3 regions of the Bacillus sp. UNC322MFChir4.1 genome follow, and region 3 is predicted to be linked to each of the others. Evidence: riboswitches for the same ligand, from Rfam matches in the RefSeq annotation. Region 3 holds a riboswitch; each other region holds the start of a gene.

Region 1 (7,787 bases), on a different contig from region 3:
TCCTTAAGTGCTGTAATAAATGGAGTTGTTGATGCCGCAGCTGTTGATAGCTTAGTCTTTGAGCGTACGAAACTTAAAAATCCAGAACTAATTAAGGATTTAAAAATTATTGCAAAAACGGAACCGATTGGTACCGGTCCTGTCGTCATCAATAGTAATTTACCTGATGAGGAGAAGCGAATTATTAAAGAAAGTTTCATTACTATGCACGAACAAGAAATAATAAAACCAGCGTTTCAAGGGTTGTTCATTGATCGTTTTGTTCCATTTGAATCAAGGTTATATGAGGGTCATCTATGAAGTGGCTGAATAAATTACAAATAAACCAAAAAATATTTGGAGCTATATTCATTTCGCTACTCTTTCTCGCCCTAGTATTAGGATGTATCATTTGGGAATCACTCACAAAAATCATGACAGAAGACCTAAAGAAACGTGGTGAAAATATTGCTGAAAATATTGCAGCATTGTCCTCGGATTACATTTTGACTGACGACTATTATTCAATCCATCTTCTCATTACACGTGCACAGGAAACGAACAAAGATGTTCGTTATATACTGGTCGTTAACAATAATAATGTTCTTGTCGGTAATACATTCTCTAAGCACCTGCCGAAAGGAATATTAAACGCACATAAGCCTGATGGTGTTAATACTAAAAATTACGCGATCCTAACTTCTGATGAAGGAAATATTCATGACATACTTGTTCCGATTGAAGAGGGAGATGTAGGGTTCGTTAGAGTTGGAATGGCAGAAAAACAGGCGAAAAGCTATATTTTTACTAAAATAATAGAGTTGGTTGTTGCTACATTTTTGGTCTGCATGGGAGCAGCAGGGATCGCTTATTATGTGACCCGTATCATTACCCGGCCAATTAATAGTTTAGTTGATACAGCAGCAGGCATATCAGCTGGTAATTTATCCTTAAGAGCTAAAGCAGTAGGTGATGATGAAGTTGGAAAACTTGCACAGGCTTTTAATGAAATGGCTGACAATCTGATTAGTTCTAGGACTGCAGTAGAGAAATTATTGAAGGAACTTCAAGAAAAGGATGCCCTTCGAGATACGTTGATTTTGAAACTACTATCCGCTCATGAGGAGGAGAGAAAAAGAATTTCTCGTGAACTTCATGATGAAACAAGCCAAGCCCTAACTTTTTTAATGGTTACAATGCGTATTTTGGCTAATGAAGCTAAAGATGACGAGCAACTGGAGCTACTTCATGCAAGTCGAGAGACAGCAGCCGGTATTTTACGAGAAATTAGAGATTTAGCAGTAGAATTAAGGCCACCGATCCTTGATGATATGGGATTAATTCCTGCATTAAGGAAATACGTAAGAAAGTTTGAAGAAAAATGCGCTCTTACGGTAACTCTACACGTTCCTGATGATGACGCCTTCGTCATAGATAGTCATATTGCTGTAGCACTATACCGAATTGTTCAAGAAAGTCTTACCAATGTAGTGAAACATACAGTAGCGACTGAGATTACGATTAATATGGAGATAAGAGATTGTTCGATCTTGTTGAACATCCATGATAACGGTCACGGTATAAATGAGGATGATTTTGAAAAAGCTCGCCAGCAAAATCGAATCGGAATATATGGAATGAAGGAAAGAGCAGAATTATTAGGAGGTTCATTTTTGATTAGAACTCACAATAACGGTGGAACGGAAGTTAGTGTGTCTATCCCATTAAAACAGAGAGAAGGGGATCAAGATGGAAAAGACAATCAGCATAATGTTAGTTGATGACCACGCTTTGATGAGAGCTGGTTTAAAACTATTATTACAAAAAAGGCCATCATTAAAGGTTGTAGGTGAAGCTGCTGATGGATTTGAAGCACTAAGGCTTTACGACAATTTAAGGCCCGATATTTTGATATTAGATATATCTTTGCCACGCATAGATGGAATTCAAGTTTTAACAGAAATTAAATTACGCTATGAACAAGCGAAAGTCATCGTGCTTACCATGCATGAAGATGAGGATTATATAACATCAATCATGAACGCGGGAGCTTCAGGTTACGTCCCTAAAGCGGCTGTCGATGAAGAATTATACAATGCGATTGATTCTGTTATGGATGGGTACATATACCTCCGTCCAAAGGAAATTTCAACTATGTTAAAAAAAATGCAAAACGAAACGGATTCTCGAAATCCATATGTAATTTTAAGTCCACGTGAACGAGAGGTATTGAAATTTCTTGTTCAAGGTTTTTCAATGTCTGAAATCGCTGGGGAATTAACGATCAGTATAAAAACGGTTGATACCCATAAGACGAGAATGTTGAACAAACTTAATCTTTCTAAGAAAAGTGAACTTGTTCAATATGCCATAAAGTATAATTTAATACATATAATATGACGGGATAATGCTTGTTATAAAAGATTTTTTTCTTTCGCTGATTTGAAACAACACAAAAATCCCACTTTAGAAAAATGGGATTTTTGTTTCGTTATATTATAGTTATTTCCGAAATACTTAGAGACTCTAAAGATTGCTGATTAAGCAATCTTTTTTTTGCTTGTATTTATACTCGCGCTCATAAATAAGCGCGGTGCTGTTGTAAATAAAACGACAAGTAGAACCGCACACATTGCGAAAGAACCAATCATTGTGATGCCGTTAAAGATAAAGGAATATAAAACAGCTGATTGTCCTTTTGGTGCATATTGTCCAAAGAAAATAAAGCCAGCAATGAAGTGCCAAAAATAACGAGCTAGGCTACCAATAAACGCAGCGATAATGACATACATGATTGCTTTTGCTTTTTGTTTATTAGCAATTGCTTGTTGAATTGGTGCATGAAATAATCCAGAAAAGCCAATAAAGGCAAAGGCGATGAAGTATTCAATAAACGCTTGTACCGGCGTAAAAATAGATGCATCTCCTGCGACAATTTGTAATAATCCCCAAACGAGACCACTTAAGAAACTCGCTTTAAATCCCCAGCGGTAAGCAACAATAAAAATTGGAATCATCGCAAACGAGATAGAACCGCCTGTTGGAAGTTTAATAGATAATGGCAAAATGTCGATGACTAACGCAAATGCTGCAAGAATCGCCGCCTCTATCATCGCTTGTAAATTTGTATTACGCATGTAAAAATCCCCCTACATCCAAGTTACAAAAGAAGAATCTTTATCATAGGGGGATGAAAATACACAAATTGAAAATCACTACTTATGTATATATGTTTGCACAATTCCTACGTTAGCATTAACTAACAGGTTCTAAGGGTCGGAACAAAGTGTTCCCTCTCAGCGACGTGGCTCCCCCTGTGACAACGAGATTCTTAGATTGTTACTACCATTGTAATAACAATGGATAAGAATGGCAAATTTAATTTATATATAAGTTGAAATAAAAACCCCTTTCTTTTTAGGGAGGGGCGACTGGCCATGCATAACAACGATTTTTATGTTAAATAAGATGGAATTGTACAAAAAATAGTAATAAATTCACGGTATATTGTATAGTGTTTTTTCAGAGAGTCATGTTATAATTGGTATTGATAATAATTATCGTTATCTTTTGAGGGGGATAATTTATGAACTTAGTTGATATGAGTATAGATGAAAAAGTACGTGTAAAAGATTTACAATCTCTTGATAAATTGTTAAAACGCCGTTTGGCTTCATTTGGATTTTCTGAGGGCTGCGAGCTTTGTTTAAAACAAAAGGCAATGCTTAATGGTCCATGTACATTAGAATGCCGTGGACAATTAATCTCTATTCGTCATTGTGATGCGAAAATGATAAAGGTGGAATTAGCGTGAACAAGGTTGCTTTGCTAGGAAATCCGAATACGGGAAAAACATCATTGTTTAATGCGCTTACTGGTTCTTATGAATACGTTGGGAACTGGAGCGGAGTAACCGTAGAAAAAAAGATTGGTAAGTTAAAAGATAAGCAAGGAATGTTAATAGATTTACCAGGTATATACGATTTAAATCCTGTATCCCGTGATGAGGGAGTTGTTACACAATTTTTATTAACAGAAGAATTTCATCATATGTTAAATATTGTGGACTCTTCTCAATTTGAACGTAATATGCATTTAACATTACAATTGTTAGAATTCGGAAAACCGCTTTCTATCGGTTTAAATATGATTGATGTGGCAAAACAACGCGGGATTACGATTGATGTTAAGAAGCTATCTGAAACGCTAGGTGTAACAGTTATTCCTGTTATCGCAAGAAGTGGAAAAGGATGCGAGGAGTTATTAGCTGCTCTTCATAAAGGCGATAAGGCGGGGCAGAAACCGTTTGTTCTTTCATATGGTAAAGCGGTCGAGACAGGAATCCAGCGCGTTATGGAGAAATTGCAGCGCGAAAATGATGAGCATGCAAGATGGCTTGCGCTTCAATTTTTAGGAAATAACGAAGTGGTAGAGAAAGAAATTGCCAAGTCGCATGTATATAACGAACTTGTAGCAATTCGCTCTGCAGTAGAAGAAGAATTAGATGTTACGCTAGAACAGCATATATACGGAGTACGTGCAGCGTATATTGAAAAGTTGAAAACAAGTGTGATTCGTAATGAAAAAGAAGGAAGTATTCCTTTTTCGGAAAGAATTGATAAATTAATTACGCATAAAATTTTGGGACTACCAATCTTTTTAGGAATCATGTTTTTAATTTTTCAAGTTACGTTTTCGTGGATTGGAACGCCTTTATCGGATCAATTTGATGCGTTTGTTGGCGGGCCATTTACAGATTGGGTAACAGCAGGACTTACGAATATTGGTGCGTCTGAGTTTATTCAAGCGCTCGTTACAGATGGAATTATTGCAGGAGTTGGTGCGGTATTAGTATTCGTGCCGCAAATTTTCGTATTGTTCTTCTTCATTTCATTACTAGAAGATTCCGGATATATGGCGCGTATTGCCGTTGTAATGGATCGTGTGATGGAGTTTTTTGGACTAAACGGAAAAGCGTTTATTCCTATGATTATCGGTTTTGGTTGTAATGTACCAGGCATTATGGCTGCGAGGACGATTGAACAGGAGAAAGAGAGGCTGCTTACGATTTTAGTGACACCGTTTATGTCATGCTCAGCCCGTTTACCTGTATATGCACTATTTGCAGGGGTCTTTTTCCCGAATAGTCAAGCAGCTGTTGTATTTTCTTTATATCTCATTGGTATTATTCTGGCATTACTTGTTACAAAAATTATGTCTATTACGGTTTTAAAAGAAGAGAAGTCTATTTTTGTCATTGAACTTCCGCCTTACCGTGTGCCGCAACTAAAAACGTTATGGCGCAGTACGTGGGAAAAAGGAAAAGGATTTGTACGTAAAGCAGGTACATTTATCTTTGGTGGTTCTGTTGTAATTTGGTTATTAAATTATGCTGGGCCATCTGGACTCGATGTAGGGATGGGAGATAGTTTCTTAGCGATGATCGGTGGATTATTTGCTCCAATTCTTGCGCCGCTTGGTTTTGGAACATGGCAAGCAGCTGCATCTCTGTTAACAGGATTTTTAGCAAAAGAAGTTGTTGTTTCTACAATGGCAATTATTTATTCTGTGAAAGAAGATGTATTAGGAAACGTAATCGGTACGCATTTCACAACATTATCAGCATATTCGTTTATGTTCTTTATTTTACTGTATGTACCATGTTTAGCGACAGTTGCGGTTATTCGCCGTGAAACAGGATCTCTAAAGTGGACGATTTTCTCTGTTGTGTATCCACTTGTGGTTGCATACGTATTAACACTAGTAATATACCAAGTTGGATCCATGCTCGGATTCTAAAAGGAGATGTATCATAATGATAGTCAATATTGTAATTGGAGCTGTCATTTTTGGATATGCAGGATATACGCTAATGAACTTCGTAAAGCGAAGCAAAAAAGGGAAATGTGCAGCATGTTCTCTGAATAAATCATGTCAGTCAAAGGTTTGTAGTCCGAATATGGAACAAGTTGTGAATAAGTAGAAAAAAGCTTTGCGGATCTCGCAAAGCTTTTTTAATATATTTTTTATAAGTTATGATGGGAATGTCATATTATCGCTTGTATATTTGCAAAACAAGATGTGAGTGCACTTTATTTTTGATATAATGTATACATAGGTTTAAAGAATGAATATTCTTACTGTAAAGGAAGATTTTTAGGTTTTCCGAGTACTGAATTTGAAATATGAAGCAATTTATTAGGAGGAATTAGAATGTCTGTATTTAAGCGATTAAGAGATTTAACGATGTCAAATGTATATTCATTAATTGAAAAAGCGGAAGATCCAGTTAAAATGACGGATCAGTATTTACGTGATATGCAAGAGGATGTACAAGAAGCTGAGAAAAGTGTAGCAGCACAAATTGCACTTGAGAAAAAATTTAAATTGTTGTTTGAAGAGCAAGAAGCACTTGTAAAGAAACGTGAAGAACAAGCGCATATGGCTGTTCAAGCAAATAACATTGATCTTGCACGTCGTGCTTTAGAAGAAAAGCAAACTGCAGAACAAAAAATGAACGAATATAAAGCGAGCTATGAGCAAAATAAAGCTGCTGCAGATAATCTTCGCATGAAATTAGAAGAGATGCGTAAGCAATTAACAGAATTAAAAAATAAACGTGAAACGCTTGTAGCGCGTGTAAACGCAGCGAAAGCACAAAAGAATATTAATCAGGCAATGTCTGGTTTTGATGCGAATACAGCAAAAGCAGGTTTAAGCCGCATGGAAGAAAAAGCTCTTCAATTAGAAGCGGAAGCAGAAGCGAGCGGAGAAATTTATAAAAAAGAAAAATCATTAGATGATGAATTTGCGAGCTTAAACAAAAACTCAGTTGTAGATGATGAATTAGCTCGTATTATGAAGCAGTACGAGAAATAATCTATATGAAATACAAGTTAAAAAACTGACATGAAAACCGTTTTCTTTTTAAGGTGGGCGAGAGTAACTAGCCGTGCGTAGAAGCGGTCAGGGCCTTTTCCTGCCACTTGCAAAGTTTCAAACAAAGGGAGAAAGCGAGAGCAGGTTATGCTGCACTGCTGCATAGCTGCGATTTATATGTTAGGAATAGAAAATAGACAAGAGAACCGACATGTGATAGAAGGAAGTCATGTCGGTTTTCTATTATTTTTTCAGAGGTGGTTCTTTAATGACAGGGATAAATATTTTAGCCATGCTCGTATGGACTGGCGCAGGTGCTCTTCTTTTATTTATACTAATGTGGATTGATTCACTTTTTACTAAATATAAAGATTTAGAAGAAATTAAAAAAGGAAATATGGCGGTTACGACACGCTTTGCGATGAAGTTGTTTGCGCAAGGATATATTTTATCGCAGTCGATTGCAAAATCAAACGATCTATGGCAAGCATTACTTACATCAGCGATCTCTTTTGTAATTTTATTAGTTGTAGAAATGTTTGTTGAACTTGTTTTGCGAAAAACAGTTAATTTAGATTTAGATGAGGGAACGAAGCAAGGGTTTGTGGCGCATGCTGTATTAGCAGGTTCGTTGCACATTGTCGGTGCCCTTATTTTATCAGCATGTCTATAACGAGAAAAGGATGGGTAGGTCAATGAGTTTATTTAAACGTATTAAAAATATAATAAAAAGTCCGGAACCTGCTAAACCTGAGAAGACGGTACTCACGTTAGCCCCTGGGGACATGATTGAAGTTTCATTAGTCATGTATGAAGTGATTGGAAAAACAAGCATGCACTCTCGAAATGAAATGATTTTAACATTACAAGATGGAAGAACCATTCGGTATTTAAAAATTGAAAATCGTGAAAATACGTATTATAAACTA
Region 2 (7,787 bases), on a different contig from region 3:
AGGCTTCAGAAGCAATTTTTTGTTTTTCAATGATGGCAACTTTATAACCTCTTTCAGCAAGGAAATGTGCAACCGAACTTCCAATTACACCGCCGCCAACGATGGCAACATCATATATTTTTTTCATGATTTCTCGCCCACTTTCGTATCGTTTCCTTATATAATTTGGCCTGCTCATTTGGTTTTGCGGCACTTAAAATTCCAGACATAATTGCAATACCATTAGCCCCGGTGCCAAGTACTTCTGCTGTATGATTAGGAGTAATCCCTCCAATAGCGTTGATTGGGATTGTTAAGCGTTTTGCTATTTCAGTAATCCCAGCTAATCCTCTTGGCGGAACTCCTTTTTTAGAGTTCGTTTGAAACAAATGTCCATATAGAAGAGAATCTGCGCCACTTTGAAAAGCAAATACAGCTTCTTCAAATGAATGAACGGAGTAACCAACATGTAAATAAGAAAACTTTTCTTTAACAGACTTTACATCCACGCTGCGATATCCAAGTTGTACACGTCTAATATTGAATAAAATTGCAATATCAATCCGATCATTGATGACAAGTTTAGAAGAAGGAAACCCATTATATAAGAGCTTTTCCACACCTTCATATAACTCTTTCGTACTTTTCTCTCGCTCACGAATGTGCAAATAATCTATTTCACTTTCAATATCAGTTGCTATATTCGCTAACTCTTCAAATGACATACGACCATTTGATATAACGTGAAGCTCAGCTTTCATATCCATTCGCCTACTTTAAAATGTTTTCAAACAACTCATTTGCCGGAACCATTTCTTTTGTCATTCCTTTTTCTTTTAACCACTTGTTTTGTTTTTCCCACGAACTTGCTGTATCTGATAAAAATGGTTCATCTTTCGTTTCCATTTTGTCTAATAAAATTTTCATACTTTCTTTTTCAACTTCTGGAATCAACGGGAAATTCTCTTTTTCTTGATGATTTAATAAAATGTTTAATGCTTCATCTGGATTTTTTTTCATAAATTCATAACCTTTTTTCGCCCCGCGTAAAAAGGCTTGTAATGTTTCTTTATCTTTTTTCAATGCTTTGTCGCCTGTTACAAATACAAGTTCATGATAGTTCGGTACACCGTAATCCGCTGGGTTAAAATATGCTGGCTCGTAACCTTCATGACGCATGACTGGAACTTCATGGTTAATGTATGCCCCTGTAACAGCATCTACTTTTTTCGTAGTAAGAGCCGGTACTAAATCAAAACCAACATCGACTACTTTTACGTTATTTGGGTTTCCCCCGTCTCCTTTAATCATCGTTTTTACATATTCTTCACTTAGCGGTGTCCCTGAATATCCAATTGTTTTTCCTTCCAAATCTTTAGGAGAAGAAATACCTGCTGATTTTAGCGAGACAACGTGGTTTAAAGGAGAACGAACAACGGCACCGATAGATTTCACTGGAATGTGTTCATTCGCTCTCGCAATTACAACATCAGGCTGATAATACAATCCAACCGTTACTTTTCCTGCTGCTGCTAACGTTAATGGATCAGTTGGATTAGAAGGGAATTTAATATGTACCTTCACACCTTCTTCTTTAAAATAGCCCTTTTCAATTGCTGCATAAATAAAGCTATGCACTGCATTTGGGTACCAATCGAGCATAACAGTTACTTCTTTTTCACCTTTTTTCTTTTCTGATGCTGAATTACTAGAACACCCAGCAATCATCGCAATTAATAATGTAAACACAAAGATGCGTTTTACTAGTTTCATGAATGCTTCCTCCAACTAATCAATTTCTTCTCAAATATCGAAACGAGTAATACAAAGAAAATAGCGAGTAATGACAATAAAACAATTGGCGCAAACACACCCGCACCATCCATTTGTGTCATCATTCGTTTACTAAAATAGCCTAGCCCCGCTTGTGCCCCGAGCCACTCACCAATTGCTGCCCCAATCACGCTAAATGGCACAGCTACCTTTAAAGCTGAAAAAAAATAGGGAAGCGCAGACGGCAATTTCAATTTGAAAAATATATCTTTTTTTGTTGCACCATATGTAATTAAAAGCTCTTCCCAATCCTTTTTCGTACTGCAAAGGCCATCATACGTATTCACTGCAATAGGAAAGAACGTAATCAGTACTGTGACAACAACCTTGCTCCAAATCGAATAACCAAACCATAAAACAAATAATGGTGCTAAAGCTGTAACGGGAATCGTTTGTGAAGCAACTAAGAGCGGATAAAATGCCTTCTCAGCAAATGAGCTCATACTCATCAACATCGCTAACCCAACGCCTAATACGATAGAAATGACAATGCCGATCACTGTAACAGAAAGCGTTGCTGGTAAATGCACCGTAAGCAATATATCCCGCAAATCCCATATTTTTCGAACAATGGCACTTGGAGACGGCAAAATGTACATTTCATCAAGAATCCGTGCCCCTATTTCCCATCCAATCAGCAAAATAGCAGTTACAATAATAGCCGGAACATAATCTATAATTCGCTTCATACAAGCACCTGTCTTTGCAACATGCCAATAAGTTCATCTTTTAACGCCAGCATTTCCAGGCGATGCAAATCCTTTCGAGAGCGCTCTTGTCCAAGGGGTACAACTCGCTCAGTTAATGATGTAATTGGCTGCTCTGTTACGACAAAAATACGATTAGAAAGATACAGCGCTTCATCAACATCGTGTGTAATAAACAAAATCGTTTTTTGCCAATGTTTCCATTGTTCAAACAACCATTCTTGCAGAGATGCCTTCGTTAATGCATCAAGTGCACTAAACGGTTCATCTAATAGTAAGAGGTCGCCTCCCGTTAACAACGTCCGAATAAACGATACGCGTTGCCGCATTCCGCCTGATAAATCTTTTGGATACTTCTTTTCATATCCTTGCAGTCCAAACTGCGCCAGCAGCTCTAGTGCTTTCATTTGCGCTTCTTTTTTCTTCATTCCTTGGCATTCAAGAGGCAAAGCTGCATTTTCAATAATGGTTCGCCACGGGAGTAACATATCTTTTTGCGGCATATAGCCAACAGGAGTTGTTCCCATTACATCAATCGTGCCAGCATTTTCTTTCTCAAGTCCCGTAATAAGCCGAAACAATGTACTTTTCCCGCAGCCACTTGGCCCAATAATACTAATGAATTCCCCTTCTTGTACTGCAGCATTAAGACCCTCTATAATCGGTTTCTCATCATAATGGAAAGAAACGTTATGAAATTGTAGTATGTTCTTGCTCTTCAAACCCCCACATCTCCTTACGATATGCCATATCCCAAAATAAATATTCAAAACGGCTGGAATATAAGAAGATCTCTTCTAAACGATTTCGTTCTTCTTCTGTTTTCCCAATTACAATTTCATTACATAAATCAATTAACCATACACAAAGATTCCCGTATTCCTCAGAGCTATATCCTTGAATCCACTCACCAAAAAATTCATGATCGCGTGCTCCTGGAATCGCATTTAAACGCTTTCCAATCTCCCAATAACTCCACATACATGGAAGCAATGCTGCAATTAGCTCAGCCAGTGTACCGTTTTGAGAAACAGACATCATATAGTTTGTATATGCTAGATTCATAGCTGATGGCCTTGCGGATTCCATCTCTTCAACAGAAATTCCTAAGCGTTTTGCATATTGTTTATGAATCGTCATTTCCCCATTTAAAATTCCATCAATTTGTTCAGCAAATTTCGCCATCACTTTTGGATTTGTTGTTTTGACAACACCAATTGCATATAGCTTTGCGTAATCTAACAAATACAAATAATCTTGAACAATATAATATTGAAATCTATCTTTCTCTAACGTTCCATCTCCCATCCCTGTTACAAATGGATGATTGTGACTCTTCTCCCAAATAGGTTGCACCTTTTCAAATAGTCTTTCACAAAATGTCATCTCCGCTTCCCCTTCCTGTATGTATGTTTCCAAATAAAAAAGCCACTTCCATATAAGAAGTGGCCACAGCAAACAAAAGAAAAACTCATTTGTTGTTTCCACTTCCCTACGCTAGCATCACCTAGATCAGGTTATAAGGGTTAAGGTTTTTACCTCTCTCAGCTTTTAAGCACCCCTAGTGGTGTTCTATAAAATTGTTAAGAAAAAATCCCCGTTTCTATGCATAAAGAAACGGGGACGTTATTTATATCGTCCAAATTGCTTCCCTACGCTAGCATCATCTAGATCAGGTTCAAGGGTCAAAGACTATCGGTCTACTCTCAGCTAGCAACACTAGCTCCCCTAGCAGTATATTCATTTAACATAGTCAGTATACCATCACCATATCTCATCGGCAACTCTTTTCATTTTGAATTAAACAAAAGAAAATATGTAACTACTCAGTCCCTCTATGAAAAAAAGACAGAAAAGCATTTCTTCATGGCCTGGGAGGGATTGGCTATGTATAGGAGTAGTTAGGGCCTTTTTTATTTTCACTAGAATAATACCTCTTACCAAACTTCTAAATGAAATGTATGGATGAGTAGTTACGAAAATATTTCAAAAACATACTGTAAGTTCAGAAAAAAATGAATTTCTTCTATCTATTTCCAGAACGGCTATAAATCTGCTATCCTTTTATTATATATCCATTTAAATCTTTCGACATGTAAGTCGCCACTATGCAGAATATAGCATAGCTTGTGCGGTAGGAGCTCATCCAGATGCTCTCCTTAAGTCGATTTTTTAACTTGTATATAGAGAAAAAATATTTACTTGTCTTGAATCAACAAATATATTACAAACTCAACAGCTTTATATTATGATTTCATTCATAATAGCTTATTACATAAGGAGGTCTATGAATATATGAATTTAAAAGTCGCAGCAATAACAGCAACTACTGTAACAGTTGCCGCTATGCTTCCCTCTATAGCAGAATCTAATGTACATACCGCAGCAGCAGAGCAAACAGCAAAAACCAAAATTGGTTATGTAAAAACAGAAACATTACAAATGTACAATAGTCCTAATGGGGCAGATTCTGTTATTGACAGCATTACACGTGACACTCCCGTTACAATTCTTGAAACAACGAATGAATGGTATAAAATTTACGCTCACAATAAAACTGGCTATGTCAAAAAAGAAGCAATTTCTTTAACAAAACCACACGATGGTGGGAATCAGTATATCGTAAATACAGATGTATTAAACGTTCGCACTGAACCAAATACACAATCTAAAATTATTACTGTATTACCAAATGGGAAATTTGTTACTGTTCAAGAGGAACGAGAAGGATGGTATAAAATTGTACATAATGGAACAATCGGCTATGTAAAGAAAGAGTTTTTATCTAACGCTGATCAACCATTAGTAAAAGGAATTACTGTACAAGGTGGAAATTCTTATTCTGTTGCCACTCCTACATTAAAAGTACGTAGCGGAGCAGGAACAAATACAGCTATTATCGGTTCTTTAACACATGGAACACAAGTACAAGTCGTTGAGAATTTGGGAACATGGTATAAAATTCGCTATGGATCAGGATATGGCTATGTCGCACAGCATTATATAGTACAACAGCAGCAACAACAACCCAAACAGCAAGCTACACCATCTATTCCAGCTGTATTTAAATATCCTACTCAAGGAAAAATAAGTTCAGGATTTGAAGAACGCTGGGGAGCAATGCACTATGGTATAGATTTTGCAGCAACAGGAGATGTTTCAATCCAATCTTCAGCACCTGGAACTGTCGTTAAATCATATTATTCTACAAGTTACGGAAATGTTGTATTTGTTGCTCATCATATAAACGGGAAGTTATACACAACTGTATATGCTCACATGAAAAGTCGAGCTGTCAAAGCAGGAGATACAGTGGCAACAGGCCAATTGCTCGGTTATATGGGAAATACAGGCCATTCAACTGGTCAACACTTACATTTTGAATTACATAACGGGGAATGGAATCTTAAAAAAACAAATGCTGTAAATCCACTTCCTTTCTTAGTTAGGTAACGCATTATGGCACGTAATATTTCGTTACTTATTGAGTATTTAGCATTTTTCGGGTTAATTTTTTGCTTATTAATTTATAACACAAACATTGTATTATTAAACATTATTATTGCGTTTGTTGCTTGCGAAGTGATTATGGAAATATTCAAGATCCGACTAAAGCGACATATTTCACACATATATACCGCACTATTCATTATAGGTTCTTTATTAACAAGCATTATTTATAATGGCTTCCATGTCTCCGCAATGTTTCCAGTATTTTTTATAACTATTCTTCTTATAGTATCTCAGTATATATACGTTCCAGAATATCGTAAACAAAAGCAACAACATGAAAAAACGTGGAAAATAGGAAAATAACGCCGCAATTCTTTGACATTACTTTCTTTACTACTAAAAAAGGATTCCACATGATGTGGAATCCTTTTTTACATTATCGACCATTCTTTGCAATATATCGGCGCTTTTCACGATATATCGACCACTTTTTAGAATATATCGGCGCTTCGACATGATATAAAGACCCTTCGACAATATTCGATATAAAAATAGTCGATTTACTGAGCTGAATCGTACCGAAAAGGAAAAGGATCTGACTAAAAAGTGGACTTTTTAGCCAGATCCTTATATAAGAATAAACATACTATATATCATTTTAATTTTTCAACATACAAGTCACCGCAATATAGAATAAAACATGATCGCACGTGGCAGGAAAAGACCGTGACCGCCTCTAAAAAAGTTTTTTACTAGTATAAATATAAAACTATTTTAACCGCATGCATATTGCTCATAAATAAAGTTTAAATTATATTTATGTTCTAGATTCATACGTTGTTCATCACTGCACCAATAAAATAAAATGTCATGTATTGATGCATAACGCTTATTCTTTAAAAATTGTTTAATAAAGGATGGGAAACAATTTGGTAATTGAACAAATATATAATTGCGTAGTAGTTCCTCCTTATAACCGATTCCTTTGCATATAAACATAAGTTCTTCACAATAATACATTTGTTGTGGAACTTGAATCATTTCAAAAAATGGAATATATGATAGTAATTTCCCAATAAAGTGCTCATATTTTGTTATAAATTCAAAGGATATATGCTCCATTATCTCTTTTATAACAAATAAATAATCATCAACATGAATTGTCTTCAACGGATTAAGGCGATCAGACATTTGTGCAATCACTGCACGTTGACATGCTACAGCAGCACGGCTTGGTTCATAATATGTTAAGAAATCTGTACATTTTCTATATTTTTTTAATAAATCTAACGTATATACATCACAAATATATGTATTGCAATATATCGCCAACTTCATTAAATTTTCATCTAACTGCTCTTTTGATAATCCCTTTGCTTCTTTACAAAGAAACAGAAACATAATCTCCATCATTTCTTTATGAGACAAAAGTGTCTTATACTTTTCAATACACTCTACATTAAATTTAATTCTTTCCCAAATAAAAGCATCATTACTTTCTAATTCCGTAACTTTCTGTTTTATAATTAAATAATTCCAAGCAACCACTTGTGTAAATACATCCCATGATTCGTACTCTAGCGATGTTTGCACGAATTCCTCTAATCCTTCTGCAACCATAAAATCATAAGCCTGTTGATACCATCCTACTTGTTGACATAAACGAATAATTCGGACTAAAGTTGGCATTTCATCTTTATGAAACTTCGGCAAATCATGTAATTTTTTCATTCCATATAAAATAAAAGGAATTAAATTTTCTTTCTTATAAAATTCTTTTTCTTTCCAAGCCAGAATCGTTCGTTCTTTTCCTTC
Region 3 (7,787 bases):
GTAAATACTGCATAATCGTTGTGCCAGCCTGCAAATCTATATGTTGCTGTAAAAAACCGATCTTCATCTGAGGAAACCATTCAATCGCTCCCTTATCAGGAAGTAACTCTCCTGATAATATACGCAGTAACGTTGATTTTCCCGCTCCGTTGCTCCCTACAAGACCAACATGCTCACCTCGAAGTAATCGAAAACCAATATTTTGAAAGATTATTTTATCCCCATACATATGGGTAAGATTTTCAACTGATAACATACTCATTTTACTCTCTCCTTTTCGCTTTACATCTAAAGCCAAACGAGAGAACAGTACAAAAAAACAATATTCAATTCGCTAAACGTAAAAATGGATAAGGTAAACACACCTTATCCATTACAAATTATTATCGTAAAAAAGGAATAAGGTTCTTTATCTACTGTCTTTCGGTTGGCTTTTACTCAAAAAATGGGCAGACTACTCCCTTATCAAGCCAAAACCATTTGAAGAACAGTTGATAAAGTCATCTTATCCTTTCACCTCTTTAGAAATTATTATTTGTATATAGAATAAACAAAAATCATACATTTATTCTATCATATGCTAAATTCTGCAAATTTGTTAAAATTCCTGCTTAGAATCTAACAAAAAACCACTTAACAGTTAATAGTATCAAAAACCGTTAAGGGGTAATGCTTTATTTCCTCATATAAGGAGCTAGTATTTTCAATATCTCTGTTTTATCTTCTTTTAATTCTTCTGACGTTAACATGTCCATCGTTCTAGGGCGCGGCAAGTTCACTTTCACTTCGCCGACAATTGTTGAAGGTTGCTGTGACAGAATGAAGACGCGATCTGATAACAAAATCGCTTCGTCTAGGTCATGCGTAACCATTATGATCGTTTGTTTCCCTTTTTGCCATGACTCTAATAACCAGCTATGCACTTCCATTTTTGTAAATGCATCTAGTTTTCCAAAGGGTTCATCAAGAAGCATAATCGGTTTATCACATAAATACGTCCGTAAGAAGCTAACACGTTGCCGCATTCCACCTGATAACGCGTCTGGATAATGATCTGCATATTCATCAAGTCCAAATTGCCGTAATGCTTCCATACCAATTTCTAATCGCTTTCTTTTCGATTGTCCTTCAATTTCTAACGGTAATACAATATTATGAAGGGCTGAACGCCATGGAAGCAAGAGATCTTGCTGCGGCATATAGCTCACAATGTTTCGATTCATAACGGATTGGTTTTCGTAAATCACATCTCCATCATTTGCTTGTTCAATGCCAGCTATAATGTTTAATAACGTACTTTTTCCGCAACCACTTGGTCCAACAAAAGAAACGAATTCACCCTCTTGAACCACAACGTTCATATGCTCTAGCACTGTTTTCTCATCAAATGTTTTCGTAACGTCTTTTACTTGTAGTCCGCTCATTTTTCATTCGGAAGGAATTCGTTCGTAAAGGCCGCTTTCACATCAATTTTCTTTTTAATGACTTTATTGTCATATAAGAAATTCATATAATTCGTCCATACTTCTTCCTTCTGTACTCCCCACGCTTTCGCATCATCTTGATATTTCGTACTTAACCATTTTTGGCTTTCTTGTACAAGCTCTTTATTAATGTCCGGTACATTTTTAATTAAAATATCCGCTGCTTCTTTCGGTTCTTTAATTGCAAAGTTATAGCCATCTGTTGTTGCGTTCATAAACTTCTTCACAAAGTCTTTATCTTGTTTTACATGTTTTTCACTAGTAATAATAACAGGACTATAATAATCTAATGCTGGATTTAAATCTTTTAACATAATCGTGTTCAGCTCAATGCCTTTTCTCTTCGCTTCAATACCATCCCAGCCATAATAGATCCACTCAAAATCAGCATCACGGCCAATCGATTTAAAGAAATCTGTTTGTCCAAGCACAACTTTTTGCACTTTATTATAGTCTGCTTGATGCTTATCCATAACTGTTTTTAATGTCGCTTCTTCAGCCGGTGCTCCCCAACCGCCATATCGTTTTCCTTCAAATGCTTTTGGAGATGTGATGTTATCCTTTTTTAAAGATGCAAATGCAGATGTATTATGTTGAATAACCGCACCAATTGATACAACTGGAATATCTTCAACCCTTGCTGTTGTTACGTTCTCTTGATAACTTACACCAAAATCAGCTTTACCTGATGCTACCATTTGTTCAGCAGACGTATTTTCACCTGGCTGAATAATTTCTACATCTAACCCTTGTTTTTTATAATACTCTTTCGTCTTTGCTACATATAAACCAGTATGATTTGTATTTGGAAACCAATCCAATACTACTGTTACTTTTTTCTCTTTACTTTCTTCTTTCTTGCCTGCTGAGCAGCCTGCAAATGTAAATAATAACGAAGCTGCTAATAACACTTTTAACCCTTTTTTCATTTTCTCCCATCCTTTCTGTAAACCCACGGTGCTGTTAGTCTTGCCATAAATTCAACAATAAAATACAACAGTAGCGTCACGCAGACAATAACAGCAGCAATTCCAAACACACGAGCTGTTAAAAAGGATTTTGTTGCCCTTGTCAGCATAACACCTAGACCTTCACTTGCACCAAGCCATTCCCCAATAATGGCTCCCATTACGCTATATGTAACAGCAATTTTTAATCCCGAAAAAAAGTATGGCAATACTGCTGGAAATTTTACTTTTTGATAGACTTGCCACTTACTTGCCCTCATGGTTTGCAGCAGCTTTAGCATGGATTGATCTACCGTTTGAAAACCTTCTAAAATACTAAGTGTAACGGGAAAGAAGCATACGAGAATAACAACCATTACTTTTGGCAGCATTCCGTAGCCAAACCAAATAATAAATAAAGGTGCAAGTACAACAATCGGAACTGTTTGTGAAATTACTAATAGCGGATTGATTAACACACGGAATAACGGAATCACATCCATAATAATTGCAATGCTCGTTCCAAGTATAATGGCAAAAAATAACCCGATAAGTACTTCTTGCAAAGTCTGCACTGTATTGGGAAGTAGTAAATCTTTCATGTCGATAAGTTCATGTACAATTGCAGACGGCTTCGGCAAAATCCACGGTTCAATATGGAATATCGAAACTGCTCCTTCCCATATTGCGATGAGAAGGAACAGCCAAATTGTCGTAATTGCTATATTAGATTTCTTCTGTTTTTTCATATTCTTCACGATACTTCCATACTTTTTCATCAATCGTTACGCCTGTGCTTGGGCGATAATGGATTTTAATAGAAGTAACCACTTCTTCTGCCCCATCATCGATGCAAGCTTGCTGCGCACGTTTAATAATATCAAGAAGCTCGTTTAAATCCCCTTCCATTGTCGTTTCCATCGCGCCAACTTCATAGCGCACACCTGACTGCTGAACAACTTCAATCGCTTTATCTACAACCGCATATACATCTTTATGCTTCGCTTGTGGTACAACTGAAAATGAAACTGTAACTTGCTGTGACATACTAAATTCCTCCCCATATTAAATAAATTTCATACAAAAAGAAAAAGCTTTCCTGCCGCAAAGCAGGAAAGCTTTATATACAAGTTATCATAGAATAACAATTGCTACGATTCTTGATACAACTCCCTACGCTGGCATTATCCAGATCAGGTTAAGGGTCGATGTATTGTTACATCCTCTCAGCCACATAGGCTCCCCTGTTTCAATTCGTTTTCATTGTAGCATGGATTATTTTTATGAACAAACAAATTTATTTTTCCTAAGTGGCCCGTGAAATAATTTCTTGTTCATCAAGTAAGAACTTCAAGCTTGATAAAGAGATTGTTTGGAAATTCTCTTTCGACATACGTTTTCGATAATGCGTAGGTGTTTCTCCAGTCACTTTTTTAAATATGCGGCTAAAGACTACTAAACTGCGAAAACCCACCTGATAAGAAATGTTTTCTACCGATTCATTTGTCATTGAAAGTAAATACGCTGCGTGATTAATGCGCACCCTTAAAAGCCAGTCCTTCATGCTCATCCCGAAATGACTGTGAAAGACCCGCGAAAGATGGCTTCGATTGACCGCAAGATGATTTGCCACATCACTTACTGTAATTTCCTCTACATAGTGTTCTCCAATATATGTCATCGCTTCAATCGCGAGTCGTGAAAATTTTTGTTTTACAGATGGTGAGAATTCGCCGCCATCTGTAAGTAATAATCTTAAAAAACGATAGGTCAGCTCATTCAACTTTAATTCATCTTCTAATGTACCCTGGGAGTAATTCATACACTCCAAGATAATATCCGAATATTGTTGAATGTTAGTTGCGGTAACAGAGTAGTTATCTTCTTTAAAACTCGAATAATGAATAATTTCCTCTGCGACCTTCCCGCCAAATGACAGCCACGCGTATAACCATGGTTCTTCTCCATCCGAGCGATAAAAGGTCGACTCCCCTGGAGGAATGAGAAAAATATTTCCTTTCTGCAATGAATATTTTTCATCTTTTATATAGTACGTTCCTTTTCCATCCAACACGACATGAATAATGTAGCTGTTACGTACAGCTGGTCCAAAAGTATGAAAAGGCAGTGTTTTTGAAAAACCACAAAAATCAAAATAAAGTTCGCCTGAGAAGTGATGCTGTTCTTTTTTAATAAAGATTGCTTGTTCCATGAGCTTCTCCCCCTCTTCGTGATTACTATAACCTAAGCTGCCTTTTGAAGGAAGAAATGCAACAAAAGGTTAAATCAAGGTCACAAAACGATATAAAACGGAAAGCGTTTTCTTGTTAAACTATACATGAAAAAGAAAACCACCGAAAGGACATGAATGGAGTTCGTTAGTTTTTTACACTTAACTTTGCAAGCGCTTTCTTAATTGTTGTTAAAATTTTTTTTCAAAAAGAGGGGAATAAAAATGAATGGACAATTAAAACAACGTGTTTCCTATGCCTTAGGTGCATTTGGTCATGACATATTTTATGTAACTTTGAGCACCTATTTTATGGTCTTTGTTACGAGTGCGATGTTCACTGGAGCTGATAAAGCAACGACTGCAAAAATGATTGGAATTATTACGAGTTTAGTCGTAGTAATCCGATTGGTAGAAATTATTTTTGATCCGATTATTGGAGGAATAATTGACAACACAAAAACGAGATTCGGGAAATTTAAGCCTTGGTTAGTCATTGGTGGTTTAGTTAGTTCTATCCTTCTTGTATGTATATTTACTAATTTCTTCGGTCTTGCAATTCATAATACTACACTGTTCATCATTTTATTTGCAATTGTTTATATCTTGCTCGATAGTTTTTATTCATTTAAGGACATTGCTTTTTGGTCGATGATTCCAGCGTTAAGCACTGAAACTAAGGAACGAGAAAAATTGGCAACATTTGCGCGACTTGGATCATCACTTGGGGCAAACGGGACTACACTAGCAGTTGTACCAATCGTTACGTTCTTTACTTTCTTGATGACTGGTGAACATTCTCAGGGGGCTTCTGGTTGGTTTTGGTTTGGCGTGATTGCTGCTGTTATTTCTGGTGGAACAGCAATTATTACAGCACTTGGTACAAAAGAAAATGATAGCGTAATTCGTCAACAACAAGAAAAGGCAGGCATTAAAGATATTTTCAAAGCCATCGCTAAAAACGATCAGTTGATGTGGTTAGCACTTTCATATATTGCATATGCGATTGCCAATGTTGCAACTACTGCTGTGTTATTCTACTTCTTCAAATATATTCTAGGAAATTCAGGTGAGTTCTGGATTGTGGGATTAATTGCAGCTGTATTAGGCTTAATTGCCGTTCCACTTTTCCCAACGCTCACGAAATTAATTTCAAGACGTTTTGTCTATATTGGCGGGATTGTAATGATGCTTTTGGCATACGTATGTTTTGGCTTAGCTGGTACAAGTCTACCAATGGTTATTGTGGGATTGGTGCTCTTCTACTTCCCTCAGCAGCTCATTTTTCTTTCAGCTTTGATGACTATTACCGACTCAGTTGAATATGGACAATGGAAAAATGGTACCCGAAACGAAGCTGTGACTTTATCAATTCGTCCATTACTCGATAAAATTGCCGGAGCTTTATCAAACGGAATCGTTGGGTTTGTAGCTGTTGCTTCTGGGATGACTGGCAATGCCACAGCAGCAGACATTACTGCAGACGGTATTTCAACGTTTCATCTGTATGCGTTCTACCTCCCAGCAGCACTCATGATTTTCTCTGCTATCATTTTCGCATGGAAGATCACATTAACTGAGAAAAAACATGCTCAAATCGTCAAAGAACTAGAAGCAAAGCTAAATCATGGCGAGGAAGCAACTGAAGGTGCTGCACTTGCTCATTCTAAATAAAGGAGTAGAGGAGAGTCAAAATGAATATTACAACAAAAGATTTCGGTGCAGGTTATACGATGATCACGATTAACAATCTGAACGGCTTGCAATTAACTGTTTCAGATTTAGGTGCTCGCATTACGAGTTTAAAGGTACCGACAACGAATGGTCTACGTGAGCTCGTGCTTGGTTTTGATACAGCAAAGGAATATTTTGAAAAAGATTTATATATTGGTGCCTCAATTGGACGAGTAGCTGGACGAATTCAAAATGGAACTTTTCAAATTGATAAGGATATCTATAAAGTACAAATTGATGAGACAACCGGCAACACCTTACATGGCGGTACCCCAGGATTCGAAGGTAAAAAGTGGCAATATCAAGTTATCGATAATAATGATGAGGCTTCAGTCATATTTCACACGGTGAGTCCAGATGGTGAAAATGGTTTTCCGGGGAATCTTGATGTTGAGATACGTTACACGTTAACAAACACGAATGTTTGGAAAGTAGAAACTAGGGCGACAAGTGACAAAGATACTTTGTTTAATCCAACAAATCACGTGTACTTCAACTTAACTGGTGATGTAACGCAGCCTGTAAATGAACACACATTATGGGTGGATAGTGATAGATTTGCACCACTTGACCCTAAAAGTATTCCAATTGGTGAAAAGTTGCCTGTAGAAGGAACTGCGTTTGATTTTCGAAAGCCAGTTAAACTTAAGGAAACCTTCAATAGTACTTTTGATCAAAAAGAATTAGTGGATGGAATTGATCACCCATTTTTCTTGAACCGACCTGAACTATCAAATCGTTCAGTGAAACTCATTAGCCCGGATGAAGTGGTTACTATTGAAATAGCCACAAAAGAACCAAGCGTCGTCATCTTTACGGCAAATTTTGGTGAGAATACCCCTCTCATGCATGAAAAGCAACTTGCAAACCATGGCGGAATTACCTTTGAAACACAGGTTTCTCCGGGTGCTGAACAGTATCCCGATTTTGGGGATATCGTTCTTAGAGCGGATTCAACTTATCATACGATGACAGAATTTCATATTATTTGAGAGTCATTTTAGATAGTCTCTTTAAATATGAAATATGTACTGCTATCAGAATTTATTTGAAATGAATGCAAAAGGGAGGCTTATACTTATGGAAAAGAAACGTGAGCTAGCTTTAAAATTTGCTGAGGTATTTGGCGTTCAAGAAACAACTCAATACTTTTCTCCAGGACGTATCAACTTAATTGGAGAACATACAGACTACAATGGTGGCTATGTATTCCCCGCTTCTATTACTTATGGAACTTACGGAGTAGCTAGACGTCGTGAGGATGATAGAGTATTCGTTTACTCAACGAACTTTGAAGAACTCGGAGTAATAAGTTTCACATTGAATGAACTAGATTATGATAAACATGCGAATTGGGCAAATTATATAAAAGGAGTTATCTTAACACTGAAA

What was found. A riboswitch is a leader RNA that binds a small molecule or an ion and turns the genes downstream of it on or off. The one in region 3 is predicted to bind thiamine pyrophosphate.
Region 1: it holds a riboswitch for thiamine pyrophosphate, as region 3 does, so the genes downstream of both, thiT (energy-coupled thiamine transporter ThiT) here and BR72_RS23165 (MTH1187 family thiamine-binding protein) in region 3, are expected to answer to the same signal.
Region 2: it holds a riboswitch for thiamine pyrophosphate, as region 3 does, so the genes downstream of both, tenA (thiaminase II) here and BR72_RS23165 (MTH1187 family thiamine-binding protein) in region 3, are expected to answer to the same signal.

The regions. Positions count from the first base shown of each region.
Region 1 is NZ_KN050810.1:279,405-287,191, reverse strand. Features, by position in the region: gene BR72_RS20550 (substrate-binding domain-containing protein) at 1-300, shown strand, start outside; gene BR72_RS20545 (sensor histidine kinase) at 297-1,760, shown strand; gene BR72_RS20540 (response regulator) at 1,729-2,379, shown strand; gene thiT (energy-coupled thiamine transporter ThiT) at 2,520-3,116, opposite strand; TPP riboswitch at 3,203-3,304, opposite strand; gene BR72_RS20530 (FeoA family protein) at 3,566-3,793, shown strand; gene feoB (ferrous iron transport protein B) at 3,790-5,778, shown strand; gene BR72_RS20520 (FeoB-associated Cys-rich membrane protein) at 5,795-5,962, shown strand; gene BR72_RS20515 (PspA/IM30 family protein) at 6,193-6,858, shown strand; gene BR72_RS20510 (DUF350 domain-containing protein) at 7,127-7,531, shown strand; gene BR72_RS20505 (DUF4178 domain-containing protein) at 7,554-7,787, shown strand, end outside.
Region 2 is NZ_JQKQ01000024.1:91,740-99,526, forward strand. Features, by position in the region: gene thiO (glycine oxidase ThiO) at 1-127, opposite strand, end outside; gene tenI (thiazole tautomerase TenI) at 111-740, opposite strand; gene BR72_RS11190 (ABC transporter substrate-binding protein) at 751-1,752, opposite strand; gene BR72_RS11195 (ABC transporter permease) at 1,749-2,501, opposite strand; gene BR72_RS11200 (ABC transporter ATP-binding protein) at 2,498-3,241, opposite strand; gene tenA (thiaminase II) at 3,210-3,905, opposite strand; TPP riboswitch at 3,992-4,092, opposite strand; TPP riboswitch at 4,152-4,259, opposite strand; gene BR72_RS11210 (SH3 domain-containing protein) at 4,815-5,972, shown strand; gene BR72_RS11220 (DUF3965 domain-containing protein) at 6,747-7,787, opposite strand, start outside.
Region 3 is NZ_KN050813.1:10,819-18,605, forward strand. Features, by position in the region: gene BR72_RS23145 (ABC-F family ATP-binding cassette domain-containing protein) at 1-262, opposite strand, end outside; gene BR72_RS23150 (ABC transporter ATP-binding protein) at 675-1,424, opposite strand; gene BR72_RS23155 (ABC transporter substrate-binding protein) at 1,421-2,413, opposite strand; gene BR72_RS23160 (ABC transporter permease) at 2,410-3,210, opposite strand; gene BR72_RS23165 (MTH1187 family thiamine-binding protein) at 3,158-3,478, opposite strand; TPP riboswitch at 3,585-3,687, opposite strand; gene BR72_RS23170 (AraC family transcriptional regulator) at 3,738-4,643, opposite strand; gene BR72_RS23175 (glycoside-pentoside-hexuronide (GPH):cation symporter) at 4,887-6,335, shown strand; gene BR72_RS23180 (galactose-1-epimerase) at 6,356-7,387, shown strand; gene BR72_RS23185 (galactokinase) at 7,476-7,787, shown strand, end outside.